Linked DNA regions of Actinoalloteichus fjordicus. Each later gene encodes a partner of the first gene's protein in a complex. Links are inferred from orthologs where the notes say so. Each region holds a gene or a part of one and is shown on either strand. Other genes may lie near its edges.

Region 1 (7,661 bases):
TGGAGATCGTCTCGCCGCGCACCCGCAGGCAGGACCGGATGTCCAAGCCCGCCGCCTACGCGGAGGCGGGGGTGCCCTACTACTGGCGCGTCGAGCCGACGGTGGGCGAGCCGCCGACCGTCGTCTGCGGGGAGTTGGTCGACGGCGGGTACGTGACTCGCGTGATCATCGACGCCGACAACCCGGCGATCGTGACCTCGGCACCGGTGCCGGTTCCCGTGGACGTCGACCGCCTCTATTCCAGGGTCTTCCGCCGCAGTTCAGGGGTGTGAGCCCGGCACACTCGGCCTGCGATCCGCCGCCCTAGACGTCCGAGTCCGCGCAGTACGGACGTTCCTCGGGCAGTAGCGCCTCGGCTGCCGCGTGATCGCCCGCCCCGACCAGCCGGTGGATCTCCCTGGCCGTGGGGGTCACGTCCCTGAGCGAGACGATCCACTCGTCGACATACCGGGGAACCGCCGCCCCGATCAGACCGATCTGCACGGCTCGCCGATCCAGTCGCGCCAGGTGGAGATCGCGATCGGAGTCCCACTGGACTCGCACCGGACTCGCCGCGAGCCTGGCCCGCCAGGCCGCGCGATCGGCGTCGACGCCCGCGCGAAACGAACTCGGGCAGGAGTTGCGCAGTGCCCACTCGAAGCCGGACCGCCGCAGAGTGATCGCGAGGACGACCTCCTGGTCGGGCTTCGTCGCCCAGCCGCTCCGGTACATCATCCACAGGAACGACGGCTTGATCCAGGTCATCCGGCTCCGAGAGAACGGAGCGACGAAGGTGCCCGCCGCCAGCGCGGGCCGGGCGACTCGGGGCGAATACGCCTGGTAGACGACGATGGTCTCGTCGTCGTAGGCGGCGCGAATCCGGTGTTCCACGGGTCTGATGATCTATCGTCGCGCGGCGTCGGTCAGCTGATTTTCTTCCGGCCTCGCCCCGAGGCACGCCTGGTCGGTACGGGCCCGGGCGAGCGGGCGAGGGCGGTCCGTGAGAACGGACGGATACCGGGGCGGGGGAGAGGGCCCGGCCGATCCCGCCTGCCGATGTGCCGACCTTCGGATCTGAGACCCCGGCTTTGATCCCCGCTGTCCTGTTGAGCGGGGGATCATCTGCGGGCGTCGTCGTCGATCACCATGACTCCGTTCCTGACTCCCTCCGGTCGCCGTGCAGCTCATCCACGCTGCTCCGCGCTCACGACGGAGCCGCGCTCGCGACGAAGCGGGACCGAGGACAGACTCCGCACAGCGGCCGCAGCGCCGTCGCCACCCGGCAGCGCCGGACTGATCCGGTCGTGTTGCCGGGCAGCTGACGGGCCGGATACTCGGCCGGTATGAGCAGGTTGCAGCGGTATGAGCGGGTCTCCGCGCCGGTGCTGACCGTGCTGGCCCTGCTGTTCCTCGCCGTCTTCGCCGTCCAGGTCGTGTGGCTGGGCGCGCCTCGGTGGTCGCAGGTCGCCCTCGGCGTCGCGAACCTGCTGATCTGGCTGGTGTTCCTCGCCGACCTGATCGTGCGCTGCACCCTGTCCGAGCATCCCCTCCGCTTCCTGCTCACCCATCCGGTTGATGTTCTGGTCGTCGTGCTGCCGGTGCTCCGCCCGCTTCGGGTCCTGCGGGTGTTCGCGGCGGGCCAGCTGCTGCTGAGCCGTAAGGCCGGGGTGCTGCGAGCCGGTCAGGCCGTGGTCTTCGCGGTGGTCGTGCTCGTGGTCGTCGGCTCCCTGGCCGTCCTCGAGGCCGAGCGCTTCGTGCCCGGCTCGAACATCCACACCGTCGCCGACGCGCTGTGGTGGGCGATCACCACGGTCACCACCGTGGGCTACGGCGACGTCTACCCGGTGTCCGACGTCGGTCAGCTCGTCGCCGCGGCGCTCATGCTGGTGGGCATCTCCCTGCTCGGCGTGGTCACGGCGGGCATGTCCTCCTGGTTCATCTCCTCCTCCCGCGAAGGGGCACAGCGGTCGAGCGACGTCGTCATCGCGGCTCGGCTGTCCGGGCTGGAGAACGACCTCGGCAGACTGCTCGCCGCACAGGGCCTCGACCCGGCTCCTCGGCGGGGTGACGGCACGGCGCAGGCGGCTTCGTCGTCGACCGCTTCGGCCGCCGCCGCGCCGGAACCGACCCGCCGGGCAGACCTCACACAGGCGACGGACCGCTCCGCGCCGACCGCAGGCGCCGCTGCCGACTCCGCACCCGCTTCCTCGGCGGGGCCCGGCGACTCCCGGCCCGCCGACGCGCCGCCCCCGGACCCGCCCGCCGACTCCCCGCCCGCCGCCGGGCCGGTGTGACCTCGCACTCTCCGCTCGATGGGCCGCCCACACGGCGGCGCGGACACGGCAGGCGCAGGCGGTAATCCGCTGCCCCGTGCGGCCCGCCACCCGTACCCTGGACGGCGAGACCCCTCCCCGGCCTTGTCCAGGGCAGGGGTGTGTCGTGTTTGTCATCGCCTGAGGAGATCTCCCGTCGTGTCCGCTCCGCTCGCCGGGCTGCTCACCGCCCTCCTGGGCAGCAAGCCCTTCCAGAACCTCGTCGACGCGGCGGGCTCGGCCACCGTCGAACTCGGCGGTCCGCCCGCCCTGCGCACCCTGGTCGCCTCGGCGCTGGCCGCGGAGCAGGGCGCCGATCGCCCGGTGCTGCTGGTCACCGCGACCGGCCGCGAGGCCGAGGAGAGCGCCGCCGTGCTCGGCGACCTGATCGGACGCGACGTGGTCGCGGAGCTGCCCTCCTGGGAGACGCTGCCGCACGAACGCCTCTCGCCCCGCGCCGACACGGTGGGCCGCCGACTCGCGGTGCTGCGCAGACTGGCCCACCCGGAGCAGGACTCGCCGGACACCGGCCCGCTGCGGGTCGTCGTCACGACCGTCCGGAGCCTGATCCAGCCGCTGGCCCCCGGCCTCGGCGAGGTCGCGCCGGTTCATCTGCGCGTCGGTGAGGAACACGACTTCGCGAGCCAGGTCGAACGACTCGCGAACCTGGCCTACAGCCGGGTCGACATGGTGGAGAAGCGCGGCGAGTTCGCCGTGCGCGGCGGCATCCTGGACGTCTTCCCGCCCACCTGCGAGCACCCGCTGCGGGTGGAGTTCTGGGGCGACGAGGTCTCCGAGATCCGCGCCTTCGCGGTCGCCGACCAGCGCTCGCTGCCCGAACCGGTCGCGGAGCTGCTCGCCCCGCCCTGCCGAGAGCTGTTGATGACCGCTTCGGTTCGGGCCCGTGCCGAAGCTCTCGCGGCGGACCACCGGTCCGACGCCCAGCTCTCCGAGATGCTGGACAAGATCGCGGCGGGCATTCCCGTCGAGGGCATGGAGGCCCTGATCCCGGCGCTCTGCGAGGGCGAACTCGCGTTGCTGCCCGACCTGCTGCCTCGCTCGGCCCACGTCCTGCTGGCCGATCCCGAGAAGATCCGAGGCCGGGCCGCCGACCTGGTCCGCACCGGTCAGGAGTTCCTGGAGGCCTCTTGGATGGCGGCGGCGGGCGGCGGCGGTGCCCCCATCGACCTGGGCGCCTCCGCCTATCGGGACCTCGACGAGATCGAGCAGCACACCACCGCCTCCGGCCGCCCCTGGTGGACGCTGAGCCAGCTTCACCTCGACGCCGAGGACGGCGACGCGGGCGCCGAGATCGACCTGGTCGGCGGCGTGCGCGCCCTCCAGCTCGACATCCGCCCCGTCGAGGCCTATCGCGGCGAGGTCGAGCGCGCGTTCGCCGATCTGCGTGCCCACACGGCGGCGGGCGGGGCGGCCGTGCTGGTCTTTCCCGGCGCGGGAACGGCCTCGCGCGCCGCCGAGCAGCTCCGGGACGCTGACATCCCCGTCCGGCTGATCACCGACGGACTGCCCGAGGCGCCCGCGACCGGGCTCGTCACCATCGTGCGCGGCACCATGGAGGACGGGTTCATCGCGGCGGACCCGCTGCTGGTGGTGCTTACCGAGGCCGACCTGACCGGCGGGCGGGGCGGCACCTCCACCCGCGACATGCGGCGGATGCCGTCTCGGCGGCGCAACGCCGTCGACCCGCTGGGCCTCAGCGCTGGCGACTACGTCGTCCACGACAAGCACGGCATCGGCCGCTACGTGGAGATGTCGCAGCGCACCGTGGCGGGCGCGACCCGCGAGTACCTGGTTCTGGAATACGCCTCCAGCAAGCGGGGCCAGCCCGGCGACCGGCTGTTCGTGCCGACGGACCAGCTCGACGAGGTCTCCCGCTACGTGGGCGGGGAGCTGCCGACGCTGAACCGGCTCGGCGGCTCCGACTGGGCCAAGACCAAGACGCGGGCGCGTAAGGCCGTCAAGGAGATCGCCGCCGAGCTGGTCCAGCTCTACGCCGCCCGACAGTCCGCCCCCGGCCACGCCTTCGGGCCCGACACGCCCTGGCAGCGCGAGCTGGAGGACGCGTTCCCCTACACGGAGACCATCGATCAGCTCGCCGCGATCGACGAGGTCAAGGGGGACATGCGTCGGCCGGTGCCGATGGACCGGGTCATCTGCGGCGACGTTGGCTACGGCAAGACCGAGATCGCGGTGCGGGCCGCGTTCAAGGCGGTGCAGGACGGCAAGCAGGTCGTCGTCCTGGTACCTACGACGCTGCTCGCCCAGCAGCACCTCAACACCTTCAGCGAGCGGATGCGCTCGTTCCCCGTGGTGGTGAAGGGGATGTCGCGGTTCACCGACAAGATGGAATCCGACGAGGTGATCAACGGCCTCGCGGCGGGCGACGTGGACGTGGTGATCGGTACGCATCGGCTGTTGCAGACCGGCATCCGCTACAAGGACCTCGGCCTGGTGATCGTCGACGAGGAGCAGCGGTTCGGGGTCGAGCACAAGGAGCACATCAAGGCCCTGCGGACGCACGTCGACGTGCTGACCATGTCGGCGACGCCGATCCCCCGCACGCTCGAGATGAGCCTCGCGGGCATCCGGGAGATGTCGACCATCCTCACGCCGCCGGAGGAACGGCATCCGGTGTTGACCTATGTCGGCCAGTACGACGAGAAGCAGACGGGCGCGGCGATCCGCCGGGAGCTGCTGCGCGACGGCCAGGTGTTCTACGTGCACAACCGGGTCTCCTCGATCGAGAAGGCCGCGAAGCGGCTTCGGGAGCTGGTACCGGAAGCGAAGATCGTCATCGCCCACGGCCAGATGAACGAGGACCGGCTGGAGAAGGTCATCCAGGGTTTCTGGGAGCGGGAGTTCGACGTGCTGGTGTGCACGACGATCGTCGAGACCGGCCTGGACATCTCGAATGCCAACACGTTGATCGTCGAGCGCGGCGACATGCTCGGCCTGGCGCAGCTGCACCAGCTCCGGGGCCGGGTCGGCCGGGCACGGGAACGCGGATACGCCTACTTCCTGTACCCGCCGGAGAAGCCGCTGACCGAGACCGCGCACGATCGGCTGGCGACCATCGCACAGAACTCGGAGCTGGGCTCCGGCATGGCGGTGGCGATGAAGGACCTGGAGATCCGGGGCGCGGGCAACATCCTCGGCGCCGAACAGTCCGGGCACATCGCAGGCGTCGGCTTCGACCTCTATGTCCGGCTCGTCGGCGAGGCCGTCGCGGCGTTCCGCAAGCAGGCCGGGTCCGACGCGGGCGGCGACGCGGTGGAGGAGCCCGCCGAGGTGCGCATCGACCTGCCGGTCACGGCGCACATTCCGCACGACTACGTGGCGGGGGAGCGGCTGCGGCTGGAGGCGTATCGCAAGATCGCCTCGGCGGCGGGCGACTCGCCGCTGGACTCCCGCGAGCGGGTCTCCGCCGACGCCGAGGCGTTGACGGCGGTGCGGGCCGAACTGGTCGACCGCTACGGGCCGCCGCCGGTGGAGGTCGATCGACTGCTCGCGGTCTCGGCGTTCCGGCAGCTCTGCCGCCGGTACGGCGTCACCGAGGTGACCTTGCAGGGCAACGCGCTCCGCTTCGCCCCGATGGAGTTGCGGGACTCGCAGATCGTGCGGCTGGAGCGGCTGTACCCGAAGGCGACCTACAAGCCTGCGCTGCGGCTGGTCTCGCTGCCGCGCCCCACCGAGGGCGGTGCGGGCGGTCGGATCGGGGCGCCGCCGCTGCGTGACGAGGCGCTGCTGTCCTGGGCGGAGGGTTTCCTCTCGGCGATGGCCGGGGTTCCGGCGCCGGCTGCCGCATCTGCGGGCAACCGTTCGTGAGAGGGTGTTCTCGTGAGGACTCTTCCGGGACGCCCCGTTCGGTTGATCGTTGCGCTCTCCGCAGTGACGGGCCTGCTGCTGACGGGTTGTTCGACCCAGCCGAGCAGGACCGGTGCGGCAGCGATCGTCGGTGATCACGCGGTGATCTCGCTGGACGACGTGCAGACCCGGCTCGACGCGATCTACGAGCGCGAGCCGGACCTGCGCTCGCAGCTGATCGAGCAGGGCCAGATCGACGACGTGTCGCGCAGCATCGTCACCCTCTCGGTGCGGCATCGCCTGATCAGCGAGTTCGCCGAGCAGGAGGGCATCTCGGTCGACGAGCGCGAGGTCGACGCGATGATCGAGCAGAGCGGCGGTGCGCAGGCTGCGGTGATGGGCACGCCCTTCACCGAGGAGAGTCTTCGTTCCGACGTCACCGATCAGCTGTTGCTGAGCCAGGTGGGCGACGAGTACCTGGGACGGGTGCGGGTCGTCTTCGACTTCGTGCAGGCCACCAGCCGCGAGCAGGCGGTCGAGCTCGCCGAGCAGCTCGCGGCCGAGCCCGACCGGGTCGCCGAGATCATCGAGGAGAGCAGCGCGGCCGGGCTGCCCGGCGGCATGCAGCAGCCGCTCACGCCCGCCGAGAGCCCGGCGCTGGCCGCGACGGCCCTGTTCGGCACCGCCGAGGGCAATGTGGTCGCCTTCGAGACCCAGCCGCAGAGCGGTCAGTGGATGGTCGCGGTCATCCACGAGCGCGAGATCCTGGAGAACGCCGACCCGGCGGCAGCAGGCCAGGTCGACCCCTCGATGAGTGCGCAGTTCGGTCTCCGGATGCTGGGTGCGGCCTCGCAGGACGCGCAGATCGAGGTCAACCCCCGTTACGGCGTGTGGGACCCGACGACGGTGCAGGTGGCGCCGTCCGAGGGCGAGGCAGGCGGACTGATCTTCCCGGTGGCCGGGTCCGCCCCGCGCGACTGACCGGCAGGCTCTCGGCGACGACCGCATGACGACGACCTCGACGAACCCGCCGCCCGGGTCACCGTCCCTCGCGCCCGGCACCGCCGTGGTGGTCCGCACGCCACGGCTCGGCGCCGTGCTGCCCGCCGCCGCCCTGACGCTGCTCCGGGGTGCCGCCGAGGTGTACGCCGATCCCGGCCTGCCGTCGGAGGTCCGGCGGCAGCTGGACGCCGCGGTGCCGCCTCCCGTCGCCGAGCTGGTGGAGCGGGCGCGGCGGGCGGCGATCGTGCTGATCACCGACGTCGTCGAGTCCGAGCACGCCGAGGCGCTGTCCGAGGCGGGTGCCCCGGTCGTCGTCGGCGTCGAGCCGTCCGGCGCTCGACTCCTGGACGCGGTCGAGGTGATGGACCGGCTCCGGTCGCCCGGCGGCTGTCCGTGGGACGCCGAGCAGACGCACCTGTCGCTGCGCCAATACCTGGTCGAAGAGGCCTATGAGCTGCTGGAGGCTCTGGAGGACGAGGACCGGCCTGCCCTGCGGGAAGAACTCGGCGACGTCCTGCTCCAAGTGTTGTTCCACGCGCGGAT
Region 2 (6,804 bases), 4.4 Mb from region 1 along the record:
TGCTGACCTGGGCAGCGACAGCAGGTGTGCTGCTGCTCGCCTCGGCGGCCCTGCCGCTGTCACTGCCCCTGCCGCCGTACTTCGGCCTCGGCCTGCTCCAGCACGGGCTGGACACCGCCGGGCTGGCCCTGGTGCTGGCGGGCACGGCAGGCCTAATCGCGACGGCGCTGTTCCGCTCCGGGGCCGATGCGCTGCTCGTCGGCGCCCTCGCCGTCCTGCCCGCCCCGTTGGCCGCCGATCCCGGCCACGTCCTGTTCGCCGAGGAGCCCGGCGGGGCGCTGATCTCCTCGGCCTCGTTCCTGGTGGCCTTCGGGGCCTGCCTCGTGTTCGGCGCGGCGCTGCGGTCGGCGTGGTCGCCGATCCTGGACGATGCGTCGTGGCGGGGCGCGATCCTGCCGGTGATCGCGTTGGCCGCGACCACGCTGGGCGGGACGTCCTCGTGGGTCCCGGCCGAGACGCCCCTGGTCTCGCTCGGGGTGGCGGCATCCGCCCTCGGCTGCGCGGCGTGGGCCCGGCACTCGACGCGGCGCTCGGCGGCTGGGGCGACCACCGAGGCGCCTGCGGCTGTGTCGACCGGGGCGGAGACAAGCACCGACCAGGCGGCGTCGACCGGAATCGACGCACCGGACACGACGGCGACAGCCGACGCCGAGGCAGAACCTCGACCGGAGCGTCTCGGGCGCGCCGAGCCCGCCCGCTCCCCCAGGCCTGGCGCCCGGTTCGCGGTCTGGTCGCCGCTGCTGGCCCTCGTGTCGATCGGGACGCTGACGGCACCGCCGAGCCCGCCCGCCTGGGGGTACCTCCTGGTGGCGGCGGGCGCGGCGACGGCGGCCGCCGTCTGGCGGCCCGGCTCCGGGCTTCGCACCGGATTCCTCGCGGCGGCGCTCCTGATGATGATCGGTTCGGCCGGGCTGCTGCACGCAGGCCGGGCTTCGGCCGAGACGGGCTGGGCGCTGCCCGACGACTGGCCGTTGGTCCTGGCGGGCATGACGCTGCTCGCGCTCGCTGCGCCGGTGGTCGCGCGCGCCGAGGCTCGGCGCCGGGTGCGTCCCGTCGACGGGACGCCGGTGGTCTTCTGCCTCGGCGTCGCCGCCGCTGCGATCGTCGCCGCGATCTCGGCGGCCGCGCAGGCGCAGAACGTGGAGGCGATGCCGGGAGTCGAGCTGAGCCGCGCCTACGCCACGCCGCTGGACACGGTGTTCCCCGGTGACCACGAGCTCGTGGCGACGATCTCGGGGCCTCCGCCCACCGTGTCGATCGGGCTGCTCCTGCTCGGCGGTGCGGCGGTGATCGCGCTGTCGTGGCCGCGACGCCGAGCATGAGTCGGGCTCGCGTGCTGCCGCCCGCGGGCAGTCACAGCCGACGGTGCGATCTCACCGGGCCGAGTCGGGAACCCGACCCGGTGAGACGCCGATCAGAGCACCTGGGCCAGGAAGCGGCCGGTGTGGCTGGCCTCGTCGGCCCGCACCTGTTCCGGCGTTCCCTCGGCGACCACGGTGCCGCCGCCGGAGCCGCCCTCCGGCCCCATGTCGACCACCCAGTCCGACGTCTTGATGACGTCGAGGTTGTGCTCGATCACGATCACCGTGTTGCCCTTGGCGACCAGTCCGTTGATCACGCCGAGCAGCTTGCGGATGTCCTCGAAGTGCAGGCCGGTGGTCGGCTCGTCGAGCACGTAGACGGTGCGTCCGGTCGACCGCTTCTGGAGTTCGGTGGCCAGCTTGACCCGCTGTGCCTCGCCGCCGGAGAGCGTCGGGGCAGGCTGGCCGAGCCGCACGTAGCCGAGGCCGACGTCCACCAGCGTCTTGAGATGCCGGTGGATCGCGGTGATCGGCTCGAAGAACGTCGCCGCCTCCTCGATCGGCATGTCCAGCACGTCGGCGATCGTCTTGCCCTTGTAGTGGACCTCCAGCGTCTCCCGGTTGTACCGGGCGCCTCGGCAGACCTCGCAGGGCACGTAGACGTCGGGCAGGAAGTTCATCTCGATCTTGATCGTGCCGTCGCCCGCACACGCCTCGCAGCGGCCGCCCTTGATGTTGAACGAGAACCGGCCCGGCTGGTAGCCGCGCACCTTCGCCTCGGTCGTCGCGGCGAACAGCTTCCTGACGTGATCGAAGACCCCGGTGTAGGTCGCGGCGTTCGAGCGCGGCGTGCGTCCGATGGGCGACTGGTCGACCTGCACCAGCTTGTCGACGTTGTCGAGTCCGGTCACCCGCGTGTGCCTGCCCGGCACCTGGCGCGCCCCGTTGAGCTTGTTGGCCAGCACCCGCGCCAGGATGTCGTTGACCAGCGTCGACTTGCCCGAGCCCGACACGCCCGTGACGGAGACCAGACACCCGAGCGGGAAGGACACGTCGATGCCGCGCAGGTTGTGCTCGCGCGCGCCGACGACGGTGAGCCGTCGCCTGCGATCGATCGCCCGCCGCTTGTCCGGCACCGGGATGGCCCGACGACCGGCCAGGTACGCGCCAGTCAGTGACTCCTCGTTGGCCAGCAGCTCCTGGTAAGAGCCGCTGTGCACGACCTTCCCGCCGTGCTCCCCCGCGCCGGGGCCGATGTCGACCACCCAGTCCGCGGCGCGAATGGTGTCCTCGTCGTGCTCCACGACGATCAGCGTGTTGCCCAGGTCGCGAAGCCTGCTCAGCGTCTCGATCAACCGGTGGTTGTCCCGCTGATGCAGGCCGATGGACGGTTCGTCCAGCACGTACAGCACGCCGACCAGCCCGGAGCCGATCTGGGTGGCCAGCCTGATCCGCTGGGCCTCGCCGCCGGAGAGCGTGCCCGCCGCCCGGTCCAGGGACAGGTAGTCCAGGCCCACGTCGAGCAGGAAGCCCAGTCGGGCGGCGACCTCCTTGAGAACGCGGCCCGCGATCATCTCCTCGCGTTCGCCCAGGGCGAGTCCTTCGAGGAAGCGGGCGCACTCCACGACGCTCATCGCGCAGACCTCGGCGATCGACTTGTCGCCCTGGTCACGGTGCGCCAGCGTCACGGCCAGGATCTCCGGCTTGAGCCGCGTGCCCCGGCAGGCCGGGCAGGGCACCTCCCGCATGTAGCCCTCGTACTTGTCCCGCATGAACTCGGACTCGGTCTGCTCCTGCCTGCGCTCCAGGAAGGGGATGACGCCCTCGAACGCGGCGTAGTACGACCGCTCCCGTCCGTAGCGGTTGCTGTAGCGGACGTGTACCTGCTCGTCGATGCCGTGCAGCACGGCCTTCTGCACGCGGGCGGGCAGGCCGCGCCACGGCAGGTCCATGCGGAAGCCGACCTTCTCCGACAGCGACTCCAGCAGCCGGGTGAAGTAGTCCGCGGTCTGGCCGGAGGCCCATGGCGCGATGGCGCCCTCGGCGAGCGACAGCTCGTCGTCCGGCACCACCAGCTCGGGGTCGACCTCCTTGCGCACCCCGAGTCCGGTGCACTCGGGGCAGGCGCCGTAGGGCGAGTTGAACGAGAAGGAACGGGGTTCGAGATCGTCCACGGCCAGCGAGTGGCCGTTGGGGCAGGCCATCCGTTCGGAGAACCGGCGCTCCCGACCGGCGTCGTGCTCGGGGAGGTCGACGAAGTCGAGCACGACGAGCCCGTCGGCCAGCCGCAGTGCCGTCTCGACCGAGTCCGTCAGCCGCTGCTTCGCCGAGGCCTTCACGGCGAGCCGGTCGATCACGACCTCGATGTCGTGCTTCTCCTGCTTCTTCAGCTTGGGCGGGTCGGTGAGCGGGTGCACCGCGCCGTCGACCCGCACTCGCGAGTAGCCCTGGGTGGGCAGCTCGGCGAAGAGGTCGACGTACTCACCCTTGCGCCCACGCACGACGGGGGCGAGCACCTGGAACCGGGTGCCCTCCGGCAGGTCGAGGACCTGGTCGACGATCTGCTGCGGGGTCTGCCTGCTGATCGCGTGGCCGCACGTCGGGCAGTGCGGCTTGCCTGCACGTGCGTAGAGCAGCCGGAGATAGTCGTAGACCTCGGTGATGGTGCCGACCGTGGAACGGGGGTTGCGGTTGGTCGACTTCTGGTCGATCGACACCGCGGGCGAGAGGCCCTCGATGAAGTCGACGTCGGGCTTGTCCATCTGCCCGAGGAACTGCCGCGCGTAGGCGGACAGCGACTCCACGTAACGACGCTGACCCTCCGCGAAGATGGTGTCGAAGGCGAGACTCGACTTCCCGGAGCCGGACAGTCCGGTGAACACGACGAGGCTGTCCCTGGGCAGGTCCAGGTCGACACCGCGGAGGTTGTGTTCGCGAGCGCCGCGAACGACGAGGCGGTCTGACACTGTGGTCCCTTCAACTGATCACGTGCCCGAGCGAGATGTCACCGGCCCGAGTCGGTCGAGATTTTCTGTGCGACAGGGTTGCGCACCCGCCGCAGACCTGGGGCATCGCGCTCGGCGAGTCGTACACCCGAGCGGGCGCAGGTCAGCCTCCATGCTAGGTCTGAGCACTGACAGGAACCGGTCTTCGTGACTGCGCGCAGAGGGGCAACCCGCCGTTGGAGTGCCTAGCCTCACATCAGCGACATAGATTGCGACCCTCTGTAATTGAGACGACTCGAAGTAGTGGGCAAGTCCCCGATCGGGTGCTTCCTACGTCAGTCGAATCAGGCATACGCTGGAGGTGCAAGGCACGTCCCCTGAAGTCGGGGAGAGAAGCAGTCATGGCAGAGATCCACCTTTCACATCCACAGCCTCTCGAGGAGAGCCTCGTGGCACCCAGGACGAGCGTCGGCGGCGCGGCAGCAAGCGCCGCGCAAGGCCTGCGCGCCCTGGAGGTCGCCAACCGGGCGTTGTTGGAGGTGGTGGAGAGACTGGATGACACGGTGGTGTCCGGGCCCAGTCTGTTGCCGAACTGGTCCAGGGCACACGTGCTCACCCATCTGGCACGGAACGCAGACGGCCTGGTCAACCTGCTCACCTGGGCTCGCACCGACGTCGAGCATCCGATGTATCAGAGCGCGGCCGATCGCAACGCCGACATCGAGGAGGGCGTCGACCGACCCGCGCGGCTCCTCGTCGAGGACGTCCGCGCGGCGACGGAACGCTTCGACGCGGCGGCGGCGGGCCTGGACGACAGTGCCTGGGCCGCCCAGGTCGTCGGACGCGGCAGGACGTTCCAGGCCGACGAGATCCCCTGGATTCGGCAGCGCGAGGTCTGGATCCACCTGGTCGACCTCGACGTGGGCCCGAGCATCGAGGACATTCCCGACGACCAGATCGAGCTGATGCTCGTCGACGTCATCACCCGGTATCGGGCCAGGGACGACGCGCCCCGCTTCGGCCTGCTGGTCGAGTTGTCGGACGGCACCGAGCGCACCTTCTTCATCGGCTCGGCCACCGACGACGGCCCGCCCGCCGTGCGTGGGAAGGCGAAGGCCGTGCTCGGGTGGCTCATCGGCCGCCAGGACGGCGCCGACCTGCTCGGCACGCTGCCGGTACTGCCGGAATGGGACTGACCAGGCAGGACCCGTGAACCGGCGCGGCCAGGCCCACCCCCCCGTCGAGCCGGTGTCACGCGAGGGTCTGCGGTGAGTCGGTCCTCGTCGGCCGGTGACACGTTCGGCCAGCTGCCTCAGGCAGCCCGTTCCGTCCGGCGAACACCGTGGTTCTAGGCTCGTGGGGTGGACGTGTCGCAGCAGTACACCGGTCATGTCGAGCCCGGCGGCCCGGCCGCGCGCCGTGAGCTGGCAGAACTGAGCATCACGAAGGTGTCGGTCGGTCCGATGGACAACAACGCCTATGTCCTGCACTGTCCGCGCAGCGGCGACGCCGTGCTGATCGACGCGGCTGCGGACCCGGAGCGGTTGTCGGACCTCCTCGGCCACGATGACAGCAGGCCTCGCCTGCGCACCATCGTCACGACGCACAGCCATCCCGACCACTGGCAGGCCCTCGGAGCGGTGGCCGGGGCCTACGGGACGAACCTCGCGGCGCACCCGGCCGACGCCGAGGCGCTGCCGGTGCCCCTGGACTTCCTGCTGGAACACGGTCACACGCTGGAGGTCGGGCAGTCCGAACTCGAGGTGATCCATCTGCGCGGCCACACCCCCGGCTCGATCGCCCTGCTGTACCGGGACCCGCAGGGCTCGCCGCACCTGTTCACCGGCGACTCGCTGTTTCCGGGCGGGCCGGGGAAGACGGGCTCGCCTGCGGACTTCGCCTCGTTGATGGACGACTTGGAGCAGCGGGTCTTCGCCGTTCTGCCGGACGACACCCGGGTGTACCCCGGCCACGGCGACGACACCACGTTGGGCGCGGAGCGTCCGCACCTGGCCGAGTGGCGGGCGCGGGGCTGGTAAACCGCAGGCGGCCTGCTGCGCAGAAGTCGCGAGCCTGCCCGGCGCAGGCTGTTTCGACGACGTGCCCGCCCGACGAACGCGCCGTCGGACGGGCCGGAACGTGTTTCTCGCCGATCAGCCGTCCAGCGGGTTCGCCAGGGCTGCGGCCTCCTCGGGGCCGTACTGCTGCACGAGCATGTCCTCGACGAACTGTTCGACGGGGATGTCCTGCTGCTCGGCCATCATGGTGAAGGTCTCATCGGCGATCTCGACGATCGGTCCGATGTCGACCTTCCACACCTCGTCCTCACGCAGGAACTGGAAGCGATAGGGGATCTCCTCCCCGTCGCTGAACACCTCGGCCGAGGCCGTGTCGCCGTCGACCTCGATGGAGCCCAGCTCGGCACTGTCGATCGCCTGTTCACCGATGAGCCCTCGCACGAAGGCCTCCGTCAGGAGTTCGGTCACCGATCCGCTCCGCAGCAGCTCCGGGTCGACCTCCGCGCGGAACACGTAGACCGTGATCTGCGTCGTCGGGCT

Evidence for each region.
Region 2: the proteins of mfd (region 1) and uvrA are in contact, whole or in part, in a crystal structure (PDB 4DFC), measured with the Escherichia coli proteins. The link is inferred for Actinoalloteichus fjordicus from one-to-one orthologs.

The regions. Positions count from the first base shown.
Region 1 is NZ_CP016076.1:777,417-785,077, forward strand. Bases 2,082-6,337 are described here. They hold mfd (transcription-repair coupling factor), read left to right. Parts: upstream 2,082-2,450; coding sequence 2,451-6,137; downstream 6,138-6,337. Other genes in these bases: UA74_RS03680 (potassium channel family protein), read left to right, coding at 2,082-2,273; UA74_RS03690 (SurA N-terminal domain-containing protein), read left to right, coding at 6,150-6,337. In the rest of the region: UA74_RS03670 (Uma2 family endonuclease), read left to right, coding at 1-272; UA74_RS03675 (DUF4291 domain-containing protein), read right to left, coding at 304-870; more of UA74_RS03680, read left to right, coding at 1,323-2,081; more of UA74_RS03690, read left to right, coding at 6,338-7,097; UA74_RS03695 (MazG family protein), read left to right, coding at 7,123-7,661. UniProt on the Escherichia coli protein: Couples transcription and DNA repair by recognizing RNA polymerase (RNAP) stalled at DNA lesions. Mediates ATP-dependent release of RNAP and its truncated transcript from the DNA, and recruitment of nucleotide excision repair machinery to the damaged site.
Region 2 is NZ_CP016076.1:5,153,495-5,160,298, forward strand. What follows is about bases 1,215-4,613. They hold uvrA (excinuclease ABC subunit UvrA), read right to left. Parts: upstream 4,268-4,613; coding sequence 1,415-4,267; downstream 1,215-1,414. Other genes in these bases: UA74_RS21770 (hypothetical protein), read left to right, coding at 1,215-1,322. In the rest of the region: more of UA74_RS21770, read left to right, coding at 1-1,214; UA74_RS21780 (maleylpyruvate isomerase family mycothiol-dependent enzyme), read left to right, coding at 4,696-5,442; UA74_RS21785 (MBL fold metallo-hydrolase), read left to right, coding at 5,608-6,285; UA74_RS21790 (hypothetical protein), read right to left, coding at 6,400-6,804. UniProt on the Escherichia coli protein: The UvrABC repair system catalyzes the recognition and processing of DNA lesions. UvrA is an ATPase and a DNA-binding protein. A damage recognition complex composed of 2 UvrA and 2 UvrB subunits scans DNA for abnormalities.